Regions from separate parts of the Marinagarivorans cellulosilyticus genome, predicted to be linked through region 3. Evidence: predicted binding sites of a transcription regulator. Region 3 holds the regulator's gene; each other region holds the start of a gene.
The links. Region 3 encodes PhoB, which activates phosphate uptake and scavenging genes when phosphate is short. Its sites were predicted from a motif close to TGTCATAAANNTGTAACA; they were not measured.

Region 1: MARGE09_RS17365 (phosphatase PAP2 family protein) is a predicted target of PhoB. The motif match lies at 2,950-2,967, and genes of this name have one in related genera.
Region 2: MARGE09_RS06005 (inorganic phosphate transporter) is a predicted target of PhoB. The motif match lies at 3,175-3,192, and genes of this name have one in related genera.
Region 4: olsF (bifunctional ornithine lipid synthase OlsF) is a predicted target of PhoB. The motif match lies at 2,719-2,736, and genes of this name have one in related genera.

Annotation. Positions count from the first base shown of each region.
Region 1 covers NZ_AP023086.1:4,227,303-4,231,884, forward strand. The annotation lists gene MARGE09_RS17350 (DUF2066 domain-containing protein) at 1-483, opposite strand, end outside; gene purM (phosphoribosylformylglycinamidine cyclo-ligase) at 735-1,787, shown strand; gene purN (phosphoribosylglycinamide formyltransferase) at 1,791-2,414, shown strand; gene MARGE09_RS17365 (phosphatase PAP2 family protein) at 3,045-3,560, shown strand; gene MARGE09_RS17370 (MJ1255/VC2487 family glycosyltransferase) at 3,564-4,582, shown strand, end outside.
Region 2 covers NZ_AP023086.1:1,488,484-1,493,065, reverse strand. The annotation lists gene MARGE09_RS06010 (lipase family alpha/beta hydrolase) at 1-1,223, opposite strand, end outside; gene MARGE09_RS06005 (inorganic phosphate transporter) at 1,516-3,114, opposite strand; gene MARGE09_RS06000 (diacylglycerol kinase) at 3,596-3,982, shown strand; gene MARGE09_RS05995 (TetR/AcrR family transcriptional regulator) at 4,161-4,582, opposite strand, start outside.
Region 3 covers NZ_AP023086.1:3,085,367-3,089,948, forward strand. The annotation lists gene MARGE09_RS12355 (rhomboid family intramembrane serine protease) at 1-263, opposite strand, end outside; gene phoR (phosphate regulon sensor histidine kinase PhoR) at 284-1,600, opposite strand; gene phoB (phosphate regulon transcriptional regulator PhoB) at 1,625-2,323, opposite strand; gene ubiA (4-hydroxybenzoate octaprenyltransferase) at 2,471-3,370, opposite strand; gene MARGE09_RS12375 (HU family DNA-binding protein) at 3,625-3,915, shown strand; gene MARGE09_RS12380 (dicarboxylate/amino acid:cation symporter) at 3,908-4,582, shown strand, end outside.
Region 4 covers NZ_AP023086.1:3,192,485-3,197,066, reverse strand. The annotation lists gene MARGE09_RS12820 (EAL domain-containing response regulator) at 1-879, shown strand, start outside; gene olsF (bifunctional ornithine lipid synthase OlsF) at 955-2,670, opposite strand; gene MARGE09_RS12810 (hypothetical protein) at 2,923-4,044, opposite strand; gene serB (phosphoserine phosphatase SerB) at 4,129-4,582, shown strand, end outside.

The sequences.
Region 1 (4,582 bases), 1.1 Mb from region 3:
TAAATCCCACAACGGCAAAAGTACCGGCAGACCTCGCTCGTTTGCGCGAGCCACTAACGATTTAACCAAAGGATGCTCTGGGTCAGTAATAATTTGGCGGCCACGCTCAGGTGTATCTTCTATTGCCCAAATCAGCGCTTGTGGACGGTTCATCGGCCAAACGCCTTGGCCGCTTTCTTTTAATAATTGCCGCACTTTGCCTGGGTCAAAATCTGCTTTTAGCAGCAGTGCAATGCCTTGCTCTCGCATAGTTTGCGTGGGCTGAATATAACGAAATTGCTGCACATAACTCCCCGCATTAGCCTGCGCCTTCATGCCTAGCTCTGTTGCTGGTGCATCAAGGCTACCCGAGACTTTAATCAACACATTGGCCATCGCCTGCACTAATGCGGTTTTTCGGTCTGCTGTGCTTTGGCTCGCAACGGGAACCTGCGCAGAAAAATACTCTGAGCCAGCCCATGTTGGCGCAGTTAGGGCAAGCATTAGCACACCCAAGATTAGTAGCCGCACTCGGTCGCACTCCGTATGTATAGAAAGGGGCGGCGATTGTAGCAAACCTACGCTAAGGCATATAGCAGCAGTGCACAGCTAATGCGCCAACCTTATAACTAGGCTAAGCATAAATTTGCAGAAAACAGTTTTTAGGCCGGTAAGGCGTGCGGGCGCTGCGCCATTGCTGGTAGAATGTCGCGCTTTGCCCGCTGGGCCTCATTCGCAGTATAGAACCGGACAACATGAGCCAAGACAAAACACAACTGAGTTACAAAGATGCTGGTGTCGATATCGACGCTGGAGAAGCCCTGGTAGAGCGCATTAAGTCAGTCGCTAAGCGTACTCGACGCCCCGAAGTCCTTGCAGGGCTCGGCGGCTTTGGCGCCCTTTTCGAACTTCCCACCGGCTACAAAGAACCCGTACTCGTCTCTGGCACCGACGGCGTAGGCACCAAACTGCGCTTAGCCATGCAACTCAACAAACACGACACCATCGGTATCGATCTAGTGGCCATGTGCGTTAACGATTTAATCGTGGGTGGCGCAGAGCCTTTATTCTTCCTCGACTACTACGCTACTGGTAAGTTGAATGTCGATATGGCAGCTAGCGTTGTAAGCGGCATTGGAACCGGCTGCGAACTAGCAGGCTGCGCCTTAACTGGCGGCGAAACCGCCGAAATGCCGGGCATGTACGAAGGTGATGATTACGACCTTGCAGGCTTTTGCGTTGGCATTGTCGAGAAGTCAGAAATACTAGATGGTAGTAAAGTACAAGCCGGCGATACCCTCATAGGTATTGCCGCTAGCGGGCCACATTCAAACGGTTACTCGTTAATTCGCAAAATTTTAGAAGTGGCCAATGCGGATTTATCACAGCAATTGGGCGATAGCACTTTGGGCGATGCGTTAATGGCCCCCACACGCATCTACGTAAAACCATTACTCAACTTGTTAAAGCAACAACCTGTTAGCGCCCTAGCCCATATCACCGGTGGCGGTTTATTAGAAAATATTCCGCGCGTACTACCAAATAATACTAAAGCGGTTATCGACGCCAATAGCTGGCAGCTGCCAGAAGTATTCCAGTGGCTCCAACAAAACGGCAATGTCGCCAGCCTAGAAATGTATCGCACCTTTAACTGTGGCATCGGCATGGTTGTCGCGGTACCTAGCGATGCTGCGCAAGCTACCCTAGCGCAACTCGCCAGCGACGGTGAAACAGCCTTTGTTATCGGTAGCATAGAAACTAGCGCGCAAGAAACGCCGCATGTTGAAATGCAGAACGTGCAAGGCTAAAACATGCGCATTGTTGTATTAATTTCCGGTAGCGGAAGCAATCTGCAAGCGATTATTGATGGCTGTAACGACGGCCGCATCAACGGCAGCGTTGTGGCGGTCATCAGCAATCGCCCAGATGTTAAAGGCTTAGAGCGCGCACGCAATCACGGTATAGAAGCAATCACGCTAGATCACCGAAATTTCGATAGCCGAGAAACCTTTGACGCTGCGCTAGCGCAGCACATTGATAACTTTGAGCCAGAACTGGTCATCCTCGCGGGTTTTATGCGCATACTCACGCCCACGTTTACCGGCCGCTACTTAGGGCGCATGCTCAACATTCACCCATCTTTACTGCCTAAGTACCCAGGCCTTCATACCCATAAGCGCGCATTGGAAGCCGGTGATAGTGAACATGGCGTTACCGTACACTTCGTGACCGCCGAACTCGACGGCGGCCCCGCTGTGCTGCAAGCTCGCGTCCCTATTTTAGAGAGCGACACAGAAGACACGCTAGCCGCTCGGGTTTTAGAGCAGGAGCACCGTATCTACCCACAAGCCGCCGGCTGGTTTTGCGAAGGACGATTAACACTGCAAGGCAATGCCGCACTGCTCGACAACACCCCCATTAACACCACCCTCTAAAGTTAAGCGCGCAGGCTTAGCTGCGCGCTTTTGCTCCCCCCCCGCTACACCCCACACACATTTGTGCGATATATCCTACAACACCTAGTGGTTAACACGACTTTAAGCGCAGCGACCTTTTCGACATAATGCCCCCACAAGGACGCAACGGCATGAAGCCACAGGAATTGGATAACAACTCAGGGAATCGCTCAGGTAGAGCAACCGCACTGGAGCGGCAGGAAATTTGGATTAGCTATAGGATGTAGCATCACAGGAGGGATAGGAATAACGGATGCCGAGCAAGATGCTCGCAATAATGAGTTGATGCCAAGTATTGGCAGGATTAGAAGTTACACGGACGATAGACACGGAGACCGGCCGGAAGCCGAAATGGACAGCAATCCCAACAGGAAGGGAAGATTAATAAAAAGCCTGCTTAGCGCGATGTTAAGCAGGCTTTTTTATGCCTGCTATTCGCGTAATTCAAAAAAATCCCGTAGCCAAATAATCATCTTGGCGTGTAAACCCAAGCTTTCAGCATTTCCTATTTAACTGTCACAAAATCGCCACAAAAAGTGCATAGCCTTGCAACAATTCTCACATAATCTGAGTTAGATGAAGGGCAAATACCACAAAGAGGGTTCCGTTATGCGCTTACTTCAAAACATACACAACCTCGATGTACAAACATTTAGCTGGTGCCTGCGCCGCAAACACCATCAATTTGCAGTATGGCTAAGCCGTGGCATTTCTTATACCGCAAACGGGCCTTTTTACGTACTTGCTGGGCTAAGCTTTATGCTTGCCGAACACTGGGAGCTAGTAAAACTGCTGGCCCTGGGCTTTGTATTAGAGCGCACCTTGTACTTTATTTTTAAAAATTTATTTAAACGCAACCGGCCACCAGAAGCCATACCAGGCTATAAAAGCGTAATTAAACCGTCCGACAAATTTAGCTTTCCTTCGGGTCACACATCAGCCGCTTTTTTGGTGGCCGTAGCGGTTAGCTCGGCATTTCCTGTAATGGCTTGGGTTTTATTTCCTTGGGCTGTATTGGTGGGCGTAGCGCGCGTTATGCTTGGCGTTCACTTTCCAACCGACACACTAGCAGGCGCAACACTTGGCAGTTCTTTGTGCCTTTTACTCATTAGCGGCTTGGTATAACTTATGAAAATTCTTTATGGCGTGCAGGCAACAGGTAATGGCCATATCACCCGCGCCCGTGCCTTAGCTGAACGATTTAATCAGGCCGGCATTGAAGTCGACTATTTGTTTTCCGGCCGCCCGCGCGAAAACTTTTTTGACATGGACATATTTGGCAACTGGCAATGCTATAAAGGCCTCACCTTTATTCATGAATCAGGCAAGCTTAATATCACCAAAACCATTCACAGTAACAGCTTAAAAACATTATTTGCCGACATCAAAAACCTTGATTTGTCTGAATATGATTTTGTACTCACAGACTTTGAACCCATCACAGCTTGGGCGGCACGCAAACAGAAAAAAACCTGCATTGGTGTAGGGCATCAATATGCTTTTTTTAACGATGTGCCTCGCCGCGGCGACAATTTAGTTTCACGCGCAATAATGAAGCATTTTGCCCCAGCAGATATTCACCTTGGCCTACACTGGCACCACTTCGGGCACGCCATTTTACCGCCCATTGCTGAAATACACGAAACGCACCTGCCCGTTGATGCTAAAAAAATCGTTGTGTATTTAGGGTTTGAATCACACGAGGATGTCATCCAATTATTAGAACCATTCAAAGATCACTTATTTGTTATCTACGGGCCTTATGCACGCTACCAAAGCCATGGCCACATCCAGCTTAAGCCGCTTTCACGTGAAGGCTTTCAAGTTGATTTATCTACCGCCAGTGGCGTTATCTGCAATGCAGGCTTTGAATTAGCCAGCGAAGCCATTCAGCTGGGCAAAAAATTACTGGTCAAACCACTGCATGGGCAAATGGAGCAACTCTCGAACGCGCGCGCACTTGAAGAGCTGCAATTAGCAATGACAATGGATTCGTTAGACACCAAAGCCGTAAGACAATGGCTAACGGGCTTTAAAGGCAAGCGCGTTGTGTACCCCGATGTAGCCAAAGCTATTGTAGACTGGCTTCAATATTCAAATAAAAAAGACACCCAAATATTAGCTGACACCCTTTGGGCACAAGTTGA
Region 2 (4,582 bases), 1.6 Mb from region 3:
TTATATGCATCGGCTTTTGCGGAAGCATGGAGCTGACTAGCTAACGGGACTACGCCATCACCGGCCTCCTTGTTATTGGAATCTTCATAGGCATAATAAAGGCTATGATCTACAAAATCAGGCAGGGGTTTTCGGTAAAGCCTGGAAATAAATTCCCCATTGTGATTTAAGTCTCGCCATGAAGGAAGCACAATAATGCCATGCTTCACGCCTTTTTCTGCTGAGCTAAGCCCACCTAAAGGGCTGGCCAAACTTGCCCATATTTTAACTTTATTCTCTCCCGCTTTATTTTCATATTTGTTTAGCGCTTCGCGTACGACGAGACCTCCCATGCTATGCGAAACAACCACCATCGGAATTTCATTTACACCAATAACATTTCCAGAAAGAAAAATATCGTAAAAAAAGCTGGCAAGTTGATCTAAATCGCCCCCTGAAGGGTAGTAAAAAAACCATGCTTTGAAACGCTGAGGATCTAGTTTTTCAATAATTGGGCTAAACGAGCGAATATTGCCACCAATGCCATGTACAAAAATGACAGGTACCTTGTAAGAGGTATCTTCTTCTAAGGCATAAAACATTGTCGGCGCGTTTTCTAAAAAGGATGCTGGGTCGTACATGCCAAGTATCGACATATTATCGTCGAATATAGGGTCGTTAATAGATCGAATTGTACCCGTGGGATAATAAAATGAAGTGCTTAATTCGGTAGCGTGCTTACGAGTAATTGCGGAAAGCGTTTTAATTGATTGTGCATAGCTAAGTTTTAAATTGGTGCGGCTTAGAATTTTATCTGGCGCCAGTTCATTATTTACATTGACTTCATTTTTACTGACAACTTCAGTATTTTCGAATATTTTATTGTTATTAATATCTGCAAATACAAGAATTGAATACCTACCTTCCGGTAGATTAAGCCCGTAGTGGGTGCCCGTCCCGCGTAAAAACATCGTATCGACACGCTCGCGTTTTTTAAATTTATCAGAATACGCGGCAACAGCCATCTCGGTATTGGCATATAAGCCATTTTCACTGATTATCTTTCCATAAACGAAATAGGTATCTCGATCTAGCATATGCTTAAGATTTACTTGACTAGGGTCTATATTCTGAATACGCGCATAGTGCTTTTGAACCGCAGCATATTTTAGATAGGTACAAGCACTTACCCCCATAATCAATAGGACAAGAAAAAACAACCTAAGGCACATTGATAAAGTCATTGGACATCTACTGATAAAAAAGAGCATTTAGTCTCGACGAAGTAGTTTACAGGATCAATGCAGCCGAGCAAGATGCCCTGCGCAACCTGCTTTCGGTATCGCAGCAACTACGTAAGCAATTGCGCATGATGCCACTACGATAGCTGCGGGGTGTACACCCCGCGATATTGCCCTTTCTAATACAGGCAACTACAACAGCGCCGGCTGCGAATCACGTAAAAATGCAAGCCATAAGCAAAAAAGCCCCAGCGCAAATACGCTAGGGCTTTATTGCCGGAATAGAGCTAGGTATTTAAGCCACAGGCATTAACATACCGCGCAACATAAAAAACATCATCGCACCAAGTAATGCAGAAGCCGGCACGGTAATAACCCAGGCGGCAGCAATTTTATAAAGGTGGCGGCGTTTTACCAGTTCTTGGCGGTATACTTTTTTCAAGCGCTTGCGCTCTTTTTCGGTAATAGGCAATGTGGCTGTTTGCACGCTAGATTTTTTAAGCATCGCGCGCATATCCTCAACGCTGGCCGACTGGAATTGCTTTAAATATTCTTCAATTTGCACACGCGCCTCACCCGTGTGATCGTCCAGTGCTTGGTGCAATTTACTGGCATAGCGCGTTTTTAAGTACTCGCGTAAAAAGCCAACACCAAAAACACCGCCCAAAGCAATATGGGTTGAGCTAACCGGCAAACCTAGCTGCGATGCAATAATCACGGTAATGGCCGCCGCCATAGCAATGCAGTAAGCGCGGGATTTATCAAGCTCGGTAATTTCGCCACCTACAGTACGAATAAGCTTAGGGCCAAATAGCGCTAAACCTACCGCCAAGCCTGCCGCGCCAATCAGCATTACCCACAATGGAATCGGTGCCTTACCCGCTACTTCACCCGACGATAACGCTTCGGTAATAGCCGCCAATGGCCCAATGGCATTAGCAACATCGTTGGCGCCGTGTGCAAAACTTAACAAGCCTGCAGCAAAAATCAGTGGAATCGTAAAAAGTTTATTGACACCCGCAATGCTGCTTTCGATGCGATCGCCAATGCTGAGTAAGCGTTTGCGTGTGAGAAAATAAGCGATTATAGCCACCACCAAACCCCAGCCAAACGCCTCGGGTGCGCTGGGGTGCCATATTTTCTTTAGGCCTTTAGTCAACAGGTAGCTGGTAAATGCCCATGCCATCAAACCAACCAGCCAAGGCACGTAGCGCTGCGCCGCTGTTTTTACATCGTCTTGATACAATATCGCGCGCTTAATAAACATTAATAAAGTTGCAGCAATAACACCACCCATAACCGGCGAGATCACCCAGCTGGCGGCTATAGCGCCCATTTTGCCCCAGTTGGCTATAGCAAAGCCGCCCGCAGCAATGCCTGCACCTAAAATGCCCCCAACAATAGAGTGCGTTGTAGATACGGGTGCTCCCATCCAGGTCGCAAAGTTTAGCCAAATTGCACCTGCGGCCAAAGCACCCGCCATCAACCAAACAAAAGTTTGCGCATCGTGCACTAGCTCGGGGTTGATAATGCCAGACTTAATCGTACCAACCACATTGCCGCCGGCAATTAATGCGCCCGCCGCCTCGCCAATGGCCGCCAGTACAATAGCCGCGCCAAGCGTAAGCGCGCCGGAGCCCACCGCTGGGCCTACATTGTTTGCAACATCGTTAGCGCCAATATTCAGCGCCATATAAGCACCCACTAAAGATGCAAATATCAGTAGCTGTGGGTGCAGCGTACTGGGCATAACCATATAGGTAATACCCAGTACCAGCACCATAAACGCAAAGGACAGGCCCAAGCGTGACTTATGGCCGATATTGATGTCATTCAATGCCGGCTCGGCTGGCGTTAGCGCGGGTTGGGATGAGGTATTGTCAGAACTATTCATATTAGGCACCTATGGTATTTGGTATATCACCGTTACCAGTTGGATCACAAAAGGTGCGTATATTACGGTTTTGTTACAACCAGAGCGAGCCAATAATAGTAACTGCCTATTACTTTGAGCAAAAAAACACCACAATCAAAACATTTTTACCAAGATCAAGCCAACCGGCATTCTCAATAGTGATGCACTGCGCTTTTTACCCGCAACCGATAAGCCCAAGGGGCACTGGCCACACCCCAAATATAGGCTCCGCCAACGACAAAACCCGCGCAAACCAGCCTCCATCGGCGCCTTAATGCAACAACTTTCGCCCGATATTACAGCCATAGCTTGCCACCAGTTTTTACGATAGAAACCTCGCTTAAAAAAGACGAGCAAAGTATTATTAATAGCCAATGCCCGCCGACTGAAATGCTTACCCAGCAGCCCTAGGCGAGCAAAGCCAAGCCTCTTAACACACGATTGTTTAAATAGGATGACCATGGCCAAAGAATACAATAAACCTAACGGCACCGGCATTAAGCGTATTTTTAATGCAACTTTATGCAGCTTGCGGGGGCTACAATTTGCTTGGCGCTTTGAATCGGCTTTTAGGCAGGAAGCCATACTCACAATGGTCCTTTTCCCGACCACATTTTTTTTAGCGCAGTCTTTAGCACACTGGAGCGTAATGGTTGCAGCACTGTGTATTTTGTTACTGACCGAGCTTTTAAACTCTGCAATAGAAACACTAGCCGACCGCATTACCCTAAATAACGACATAATGATTGGCCGCGCCAAAGATATCGGTTCGGCGGCGGTGGTTATTGCACTTAGTTTTATTACCCTACTGTGGCTGGCTGCGCTATATAGCAAATTTATGACATAACAATCACAAAAGCACCATTAGGCCACCTCTAAAAATAGTCGTTTTTTTGCGAGAACAAGGACAGCAGTGGCTCCAGGCAACTTTCTGCATATCCTTCATCCGTGGATGGTTAAGCGGAAAAAATGCATTTTTAGACACGCCCTTAAGTTTAAAAAGCACGCCCAAGGGATTGCAATACCTAACCGTCAACCAATAAACGAACGGCCTCTAAGCACGATTGCAATAATTCCTCACGTAATACCTCATCGGTAATTGCTCGCGACAAAGCCAAACCACCAATCATCATCACCGAAGCTTGCCTTGCTTTATTCGGGGACAGCGACATGCTTTCTAATATTTCAATATAGCCTTTAAGCGCTTGCGTATAAGTACTGCGAATTTCACTATTGCGCTGGGTCATATCTGTTACAAAAAAAGCGAGCGGGCAAAAACTTGAAGGGTTATTAACATCACCAATGCGTAAGTAGTGCTCAGCCATGCTCGGCGCATCAAAATTATCAGCTTTTTCCAGCACAACTTTGGCCTGCTTAGCCCCTGCAATAATCGCACATTGATATAGCTGCGCTTTGTTTTTAAAGTGAGCATAAAAAGCACCGCGTG
Region 3 (4,582 bases):
ATAATTAAAAAACTCACACGCCAAAAGTAGCGTATACCGTGCGCCATGGTAATCAGCGCAAAAATGCTTAAGCCAACAATATTATTTAATAAATGGCTAACACTCCCGTGTAAAAAAGGGCTGAAGACAATACCGGCTAAGCCGTTTAGTTCGCGTGGCATAATGCCAAAGCGATTAAGTTGACCTTGAAATAACCCAGTGTTTATTGCAAAAACAGCGCACAACACGAAGACCAAAAAGATAATCGTTTTTATTTTTTTCATTAAGGGTACGCAGTGGCGTGCTATGCGCTATGTTTTAACGGTTTGGCAGCGGAGCGCGCAGGTGGGAAATAACAAATAAATTCGCTACCGCGGCCAGGCGTACTTTTAATAGTAAGCTCTGCGTTATGGCGAAGTAGTACGTGTTTTACGATGGCAAGCCCAAGCCCTGTGCCACCAGAGTTTACCGAGCGACCCGGGTCCACACGATAAAAACGCTCGGTTAAGCGGGGGATGTGTTTAGGGTCTATGCCATCGCCGTTATCGCTGACGCTCACGGTGGTGCCATCGGGGCCTTGTGCAATATCTATAAGAATAATGCCCTCGCTAGGTGTGTAGTTTATGGCATTAAACACAAGGTTGGATATTGCGCTGCGTAGCTCTTGCTCTCGGCCATAAATAAAGGCTTCTTTTGGCCCGTTAACGCTAATCAAGTGTTTACTTTCTGTGCTTATCTGTCTTGCGTCTTCAGCGACCATATCCGCAAGTGTGACTAGTGATACAACCTCTTGGCCGTGCTCTTTTTCATCGGTTTCAAGCCGGCTTAAGGTGATGAGGTCGTTAATAAGCGAGGTCATTCGCCCCGCTTGGCTTTGCATATGGGAAAGGGCTTTGTTCCACACCGGCGGAATGTTGTCGGCATCTTCTAGTGTTTCTAGGTAGCCGCGAAGCACGGTTAAAGGGGTGCGCAATTCGTGGGAAACGTTAGCAACAAAATCTTTACGCATTTGCTCCAGTTTACTTAAGCGCGAAATATCGCGCACTACAATTAAGCGCTCGTTCTGGCCAAATTTATGTACCAGAAACTCCACTTCCATAGAATTTTTTTGCGTTAAAGTATGATCAAGAGGCTCGCTAAAGTCGCCAGTTTCGTAGTAGCGGGTAAATTTGGGGAACCGAATAAGGTTGGTTATTTTTTGCCCTAAATCGATTGCTTGAAAGTTAAATAACTCGCCGGCAGCGCGATTCCACCATTCAATATTACCGCGCCCGTCAACAAGAATAACGCCATCATTGAGGGCGGTTGTCATTTCTTGTACGCGGTGTACCACTGCCTCTAAACGCAGTTTTTCTTTTTCGTGGCGGTTGTACATCAGCTGCACATCGTCAGCGATATCTGCCCATGCACCTTGGAGTTCTTCATTGGGCGGTTCGTTGCGCCGCGCTTGATTAACCCAAGCTTCTAGTTGATACAAGCGGGTAAACTGCCAGGCAATGTAGCCAAAGCTAAACGCTAGCAGGGCCATTACAGTGTGACCTGTCAAAAAACCCATAAGCGAAAAAACACAAAGCCAAATACAAAACCACCGAAATTCGGCTTTTAACCCTCTACGTAACATAGGTACCTATCATTTTTTTGTTGCTTAGGCTGATATCTTGGGCGAAAAGCGGTAGCCAGCGCCGCGCACAGTTTGAATAAAACGGTCGTGCCCTTCAAGTGTTAAAGCCTTGCGAAGGCGTCGAATGTGGACATCAACTGTGCGCTCTTCAACATACACATTCCCCCCCCATACATGGTCTAGCAGTTGGTTGCGGGTGTAAACGCGCTCTTGGTGAGTTAAAAAGAATTCCAGTAAGCGGTATTCGGTTGGCCCCATTTGCACGGGGGTCTCGCCAATGGTGACGCGGTGGCTAGAAGGGTCTAGGCGCAACGCGTCTACCACTATGGGGTCGCCAGTCGATAATGAGTCGGTGCGGCGCAAAACGGCCTTCAGGCGTGCCACAAGCTCTCTCGGAGAGAAGGGCTTGGTGATGTAATCATCGGCGCCGGCTTCCAAGCCCTGAATTTTGTTGTCTTCTTCGCCTTTGGCGGTAAGCATGATAATGGGTGTTTCAGAGGTCAGCTGGTCGCGTTTTAGGCGGCGAGCTAGCTCCATGCCGCTAGTGCCGGGCATCATCCAATCTAGAATAATAAGGTCGGGTTTTTGATCCACAATGATCGCGTGTGCACTTTGCGCGTCGCCCGCCTCTAGGCAACTGTACTCTGCCATTTCTAAAGCCACTCGCAACATGTCGCGGATTGGAGCTTCGTCGTCAACGATCAAAATCGTTTTTGATACCATTTTTAACCACCTGTAACTGCTGTTAGGTTTTCAATTAAGGTGAAGATTAAATAAATCTTTTGTTGCTGTTTTATGACAGCGCCCAGATTACTGTTGCCACTGAGCACCGTAAACGACCATTTTGCGTGCATATTGGCCACGAGCACTTTAGTTGGGAGCGACGCTATAACTCAAAACAATGCCGATAAAAATCAGCATTCCAACCCAGTTGTTGTTGAGAAAAGCTTCGAAACAGCGGGCAGGTTTACGCCCGCGAATTAAAAATTGCTGATAACCAAATAGCCCCGCAGTGCCCATCAAGCTTAGGTAGTAGGGCCAGTGCAAGCTAAAGCTGCTGCCCACAGTGAGCAGAATAATCAAGGTAAAAGCTTGAAGTGCAGCGGTGATGAGGCGGTCGTTTTCAGCAAAGAGAATGGCGGTGGACTTAACCCCAATTTTGAGATCATCCTCTCGATCGACCATGGCGTAAAAAGTATCGTAAATAATTGTCCAAAGTAGCACAGCGATGTAGAGCGTCCACATAGGTTTGGGCAAGTTTTCTGTCACGGCAGCGAAAGCCATGGGGATGGCCCAAGCAAAAGCAGCGCCCAAAACCACTTGTGGTAAATAGGTGTGGCGCTTCATGTAGGGGTAAATAGTCGTCAGTGCAACCGCGCCGAGCCCGGTGATTACCGTTGTGGTATTTGTCATCAGCACTAGACATAGTGCAATAAACAGCAAGCCTACAAAAAGGTAAAGTGCGAAGCGAGGGTCTAGCTCCCCTGTGGCGAGCGGGCGGTTCTTGGTGCGCTGCACGTGACCGTCTATCGCTTTATCGGCATAGTCGTTAATCACACAGCCGGCCGAGCGCATAACGACTGCGCCCAAAACGAAAATAAACAGCTCTGGCCAACGGGGTACGCCTTCAGAGGCAATCCACAGTGCCCACAGTGTTGGCCACAGGACTAAATAGATACCAATAGGGCGGTCTAAGCGCATCAATTGAATGCTGGCCTTAAGGGCAGGGTGCGCCAGTAAGGGCGGAACTTTGACGCGCGCAGCTGCCATGGCGATATGTGTTTTTATCATGTGTAAGCGCGTCTTTATCATTGTGAATGGTATAGCGAAAAGAGCGATTATAGCCCGCAACAGCTCGCGAATGCTAAAGCCATTGCACATCTTGGTGTATTGAGTGGTGCGAGGGTATTAATCTGGCGCGTTCACGCACGGTGCATATGCCTTTACCTTGCTAATAGTCGAGTTGGCAATTAGCCTGTTGTTGATAATTCCCGCTTAATTTCCCGAAAAGAGGATATTTCCCCATGCTAAAAACAGAGTTGGTGGCCTTAGTTGCTGAAAATGCAGGCCTAACATCACGCCAAGCCAGCGAATGCGTTGCGAGCTTTATTGAGCAAATAACCAACGCTTTGGCCAGAGGAGAAAAGGTTAGCTTGATAGGCTTTGGCAGTTTCGCCATTAAACATGTTGCTGCGCGGGCTGGGCGCAATCCTCAAAGCGGTGAGGCGATCACTATCGCGGCGCATAACTCGCCCGGTTTTAAAGCCGGTAGTGCACTTAAGGTCGCTATTAATGGGGGGCAGGGCAATGTTTAAGTTGCAATTACACTGGCAAATATTGATAGCCATAGCGGCTGCATTGTTGATTAGCCTACCGCTGTCTGTTAGTGCAGAGGTGTTTGGGATATCACTGTATGCGGTATTTGATTTTGTTGGCACGCTATTTCTACGTGGCTTGAAAATGGTGGTTGTTCCCTTGGTGTTAGCCTCGATTATTTGCGGTGTGTATGGCTTGGGTTCTGGCGAACATGTTGGGCGCTTGGGGGGCAAGACGCTTGGCTTTTATATGCTATCTAGCTTGTTGGCTATTTGCATAGGCTTGGCTGCCGTTAATATTTCTCAGCCGGGTATTGTTGATGGTGAGCCAGCTCGCGAGCAGCTGAATTTAAGTGCTCCTGAAGAGTTAGATGGCGCATTGGATAAAGTCAGCGGCAAGAGCACTGAAGACATCGCTGGTGTCTTTTTACGCATGTTACCTACAAACATAGTCGATGCTGCTGGTGATAGTAATCAGTTGTTGGCAGTCATTATTTTTGGCGTTTTATTTGGCCTGTTTATGAATAAGGCTGGCGCCAAAGGTCGGGAAACCTTGGCCAATTTTTGGCAAGGTGTTTTCGATACCATGATGCACATAACAATGTTTATTATGAAGTTTGCGCCAATAGGTGTTTTTGGCTTGGTGGCAAAAACAGCGATGGCAACA
Region 4 (4,582 bases), 110 kb from region 3:
ACAACAACGCCAGATACGCCCATTATGCACGCCCTTAAGGCTGGTGAACTTGCGCGGCAAAATGACAGCAAACTTGCCGAGCTTTACGAACCACCACAAGAAGAAGGCGAAGCCACCGCCCGCAGCGATAAAGATTTAGAGCGCTTAATTCAAAAAGCACTCGATAATGGCCGCTTCAAACTGTTATTCCAGCCCATTCTTAGCTTGCGCGGCTCAACGCAAGAGCATTACGAAGTACTTATGCGCATGCTAGATAGCAAGGGCAACGAAATAACACCGGATGAATTTTTGGAAGTGGCCGACAGCATTGGCATAACCGCCAAAATTGATCGCTGGGTTATTTTAGAGGCATTAAAAACACTCACCTCGCACCGCGCCAATGGCCACAATACCCGCTTAATTATCAACCTAAGCAATGCGTCCATCAAAGACAACACCCTTCCCGAATGGCTAGCGATTGCGTTTAAGGCTGCCAAATTGCCCAGCGACAGCCTTGTTTTTCAAATGGGTGAGCCCGAAGTTAATGACCATATTACGCAGGCGAAAACACTGAGCGAGAAACTCACCGACCTAGGCGCTGCTGTTTGCATTAGCCGCTTTGGCTGTGGCGTTAACCCTCTTAATGCGCTGCAGCATGTGCCTGCAAAATACATCAAGATAGACGGCACCTACACACAAGAGCTGCAAGAAGGAAATACTGCGCGCTTTGGCGAGCTGATCAAAGAGCTTCACACCATAGAAAAAGTGACGATTGTGCCCTTCGTTGAAAATGCCAGTGTACTTTCCAAACTTTGGCAGTCTGGCGTTCACTACATTCAGGGCTTTTATTTACAAGCCCCAACCGACAGCATGAATTACGAGTTCGACAGCGACAATTAAACACTAGCGGGTTGCAGCAACAATGTCACAGTAACCATGTCACAGCAACAATACAGTTGCCGCAACCCGCATATATCAAAGTTCAGGAATATAACGCTTACGCTTTGCTTGCTTTAGCCGCGTTACATCAGCCATACACAAGCCATCAAGACAATCACCAAAGTCAGGGTCGATACTAAAAACTAACGAAGCAAAACCGCCAGCCTCAAATATCGACATATACTGCTTAAATAACACGGGTAATTTATACCCCTTGCGCACAAATTCACTTTGCATCACGGCAAGCGCAGCCTCCGCGTCCTTCCCTGAAAACAGCGATTCACATAACGCCTGTGACTCTGGCGCCAACTGATAAGGTACATTAGCCGTCGCTAGCGTATCCTTAAATGCATAATAAGTGCGATAAAAATACACCAGCATATCCATAAGCTCGCGAGGGTAATCCGCACTCATACTCACAGGCCCAACAATGTAACGCGCAGGATAACGGGCCAAGTAAGCGCCTATGCCTTGCCATAAATAATCAAGGCTCGCCTTGCCCCAATAATTTGGACTTACAAAACTACGACCTAACTCAATTGCATCGGCTAAATAAGGCTTAAATTCAGGCTTAAAGGTGTAAAGCGAGCGCGTATAGAAGCCGCACTCCCCTTTTGACGCCAAAATTTTCGCGCCCTCGCCTATGCGATAAGCACCTGCAATTTGCAAGTTTTCTCGATCCCACAATACGAGATGACGATAAATAACATCGAATTTATCAACGTCACGCTTATTACCTGTTCCCTCGCCTACGCGCCGAAAAGCGACTTCCCTAAGGCGCCCAATTTCGCGCATAACAGCAGAATTAGGCCGGTAGTCGACCAAGTAAATACGGTTTCCGTCGCGTGTTTCACCTAGCAGTTCACAGGCTTTTAATTCATTTTGCAGGCACTCTCGTGACTCAGGGTGAGCAATGGTTTTTAGCGTCTGAAAAGGGGTGGACTTATTTTTTCCAACGTTATAAATATATTTACGCAAGCGCTTAACTAAAGCTTTATCGCGTAATTTATCTGTCGACAACGCGGCAGGCGATATAAGTGCGCCCACTTTAAATTTAATGGTTTGCGAGCGCTTGTTAAACATTTCGCGCGGTAGCAATGCTGTGCCAAATGGCTTAAATAGCATCGAAGCACTGTAGAACAATAATGAATTTTTGGCGCCAATATAAACCGGTAAAATAGGCGCACACGCTTTGCGCGAAAAGTGTAAAAAGCCAGACTTCCAAGCACCATCTTTCACCCCAGAAGGTCGCGCCCGGCTCACTTCACCCGAAGGAAAAACAATGACTGCCTGCTCTTGGGATAATGCGGCTTGTACGTTTTTATACGACAGAAGAGCACTACCACCGGCCATATTATCTAGCGGGATAATTAATTCAGCTAGAGCATCAATGCTGGCTAACACATCATTAGCCAAGACCTTTACATCCGACCTCACCTCCCCTATCAATTTGAGCAAAGCTAAGCCATCCAGCGTGCCAATGGGGTGGTTGGCAACAATCACCACGCGCCCTTCGGCAGGAATATTAGCCTTATCACGCGCCGATACACTGTAACTAAAATCGAAGTAGTCAAAAACAGCATCAATAAATTCAAAACCGCCCTTATCAATATTGGAAGCTAAAAAATCATTAACGCTATTCTGGTAGGCCATCCTTTTTAATAATCGCAGCGCCGACTTGCGCACGACAGAAGGCTTATTCGCTAAGAATAAAGGAAATCGGGAATTTACCGTTTGCTCTACATCTAACACTGCCTTTTACCCACAGCCGCTTAAGAAGCCTAAAGGGTAACCGGCAGATTTGACCATTAGATGACAGCAATCAAAGACTAAAGGTAACCATTTAGCCATAAAAAGTAGTGCTCACCCGGAGGGCTGATTGATTGTTTTCTAGGCATTCACGCTCAGGGAGCGCGTGCATAGCCCCTACGGATGGCTTGAGCGGCCGAGAAAAGGATCAATTAGCACGCAATTTCACAGGCTGCTGAAGAGTTACGACTAAAGCTACTTAAGTAACAGTTGCTCAACTTGCTTATCCAGTAGCTTTTGGTAAGCGATATCAAAGCTTTCTAATTGCCACCAATGCCCATCCAAAGGCACCATATTTAAACGTCTCGCCAACGCCTGGCGGTGCTCATCACTCGAAAAATACATCGCAAATGGTGAGGCCGGCCGGGACGTTAAATCATTAAATTCGTCTTGCAAGCCAATCATAGAATCGACCGAAGCCTTCACACAAGCGGGAACAAATGCCGCCTTTACTACCGCCGAGAAAAAAGCCGCCGTGCGAAGGGCGTCATCTTCCGATTGCGCACTGGGAAACAGCGCCACTAGCGCGCCGTCTTGGCTCGCAAGCTCCGGCGCTCGTGCCCACTGGCCTCCATATAAACTCAAAGCCAGCTCTGCCGTTTCGCAAAGTTGGTGCTTTATTTGGCAGGCCAAATCCGCACTTAAAGTTTGCATAAGCCGCGAATAATCGTGAATCTCTAAAACCGCTTGCGCTGTAGCCCGCACAACAAAAGCGTCTGCTGCTGGATCTTCATCCAAAGCCGATACATCGCCTTCCTCCTGCCAATCATCATCCGGCTCCTCTGGTATTTTTTTGCTATTAGGCTCGTATTCAAAAACTGATTCGCGCACCTCCCAAATAGACATCACCGCAACAATACACAACAAACCCGACACAATAATAAGGATCGTCACAATAAGCCCACCCACTAGAGGCGCCCTCATATGCACTGTAATGTAACCCGCTACATTTTGCTGAAAGCCAATGGGGGCCGAATAGGACAGCACGCTAGCCATTTGGTGAGGCGACACAGCATCGCCAGACTGGACAAGCAAATTGTTTTCCACATCATGAATGGTCGCAAATATCACATAAGGGCTTTGAGCCACATCCTGCAGCACAACCTGCAAACTCACCAAGTCGTGATTTAAAGTTGCATCAATAGCCGATTTGGCGGCCATTGATGCGAGATTTTCGCCATAAATAGCGCTCCAATGTTGGTGTGCTTTAGCTCCTTGATACCACCACAAGGCAGCGGCCAACAGCAAAGTTATTGCGGCACCAATTGCCACACAAAATAAAGGCGGCAAATACCGCCCGTGAATTTTAATTCCCATAATATCCTCGAAGGGGATTTTTGCGGCATCGCACATTAGTGACCTGTATAATGCCGCCTTACTTTGATTCTGGTAGTAAAAATCGTGCACGAACTTATTCTGATTACAATAGCCGGTAGCGACCGCCCTGCAGTTACATCAGCGGTTACAGGCATTTTAGCTCGCCATAGTGCCAACATTTTAGATATTGGACAGGCCGTCATACACGACACACTTTCACTTGGCCTTTTAGTTGAATTCTCTGCAGAGCAGGACTCCTCGCCTGCCGTCAAAGAAATTCTCTATGCCATGCACGATCTTGACATGCAGGTGAAATTTCAGCCAATCACCCTTGAGAGTTACGCCGAATGGGTAAGTCACCACGGGAAAAAGCGCCATATCGTCACCTTACTTGCACGGCAAATTACTGCTGAGCAACTGTCTTGCCTTACCGGCATTATGGCCGAACAAGGCTTGAACATCGACAACATTAGCCGCCTTTCAGGCCGAGTTCCACTCGAGTTCGAAGAATCGCACGCGCCACAAAAAGAACGCAATA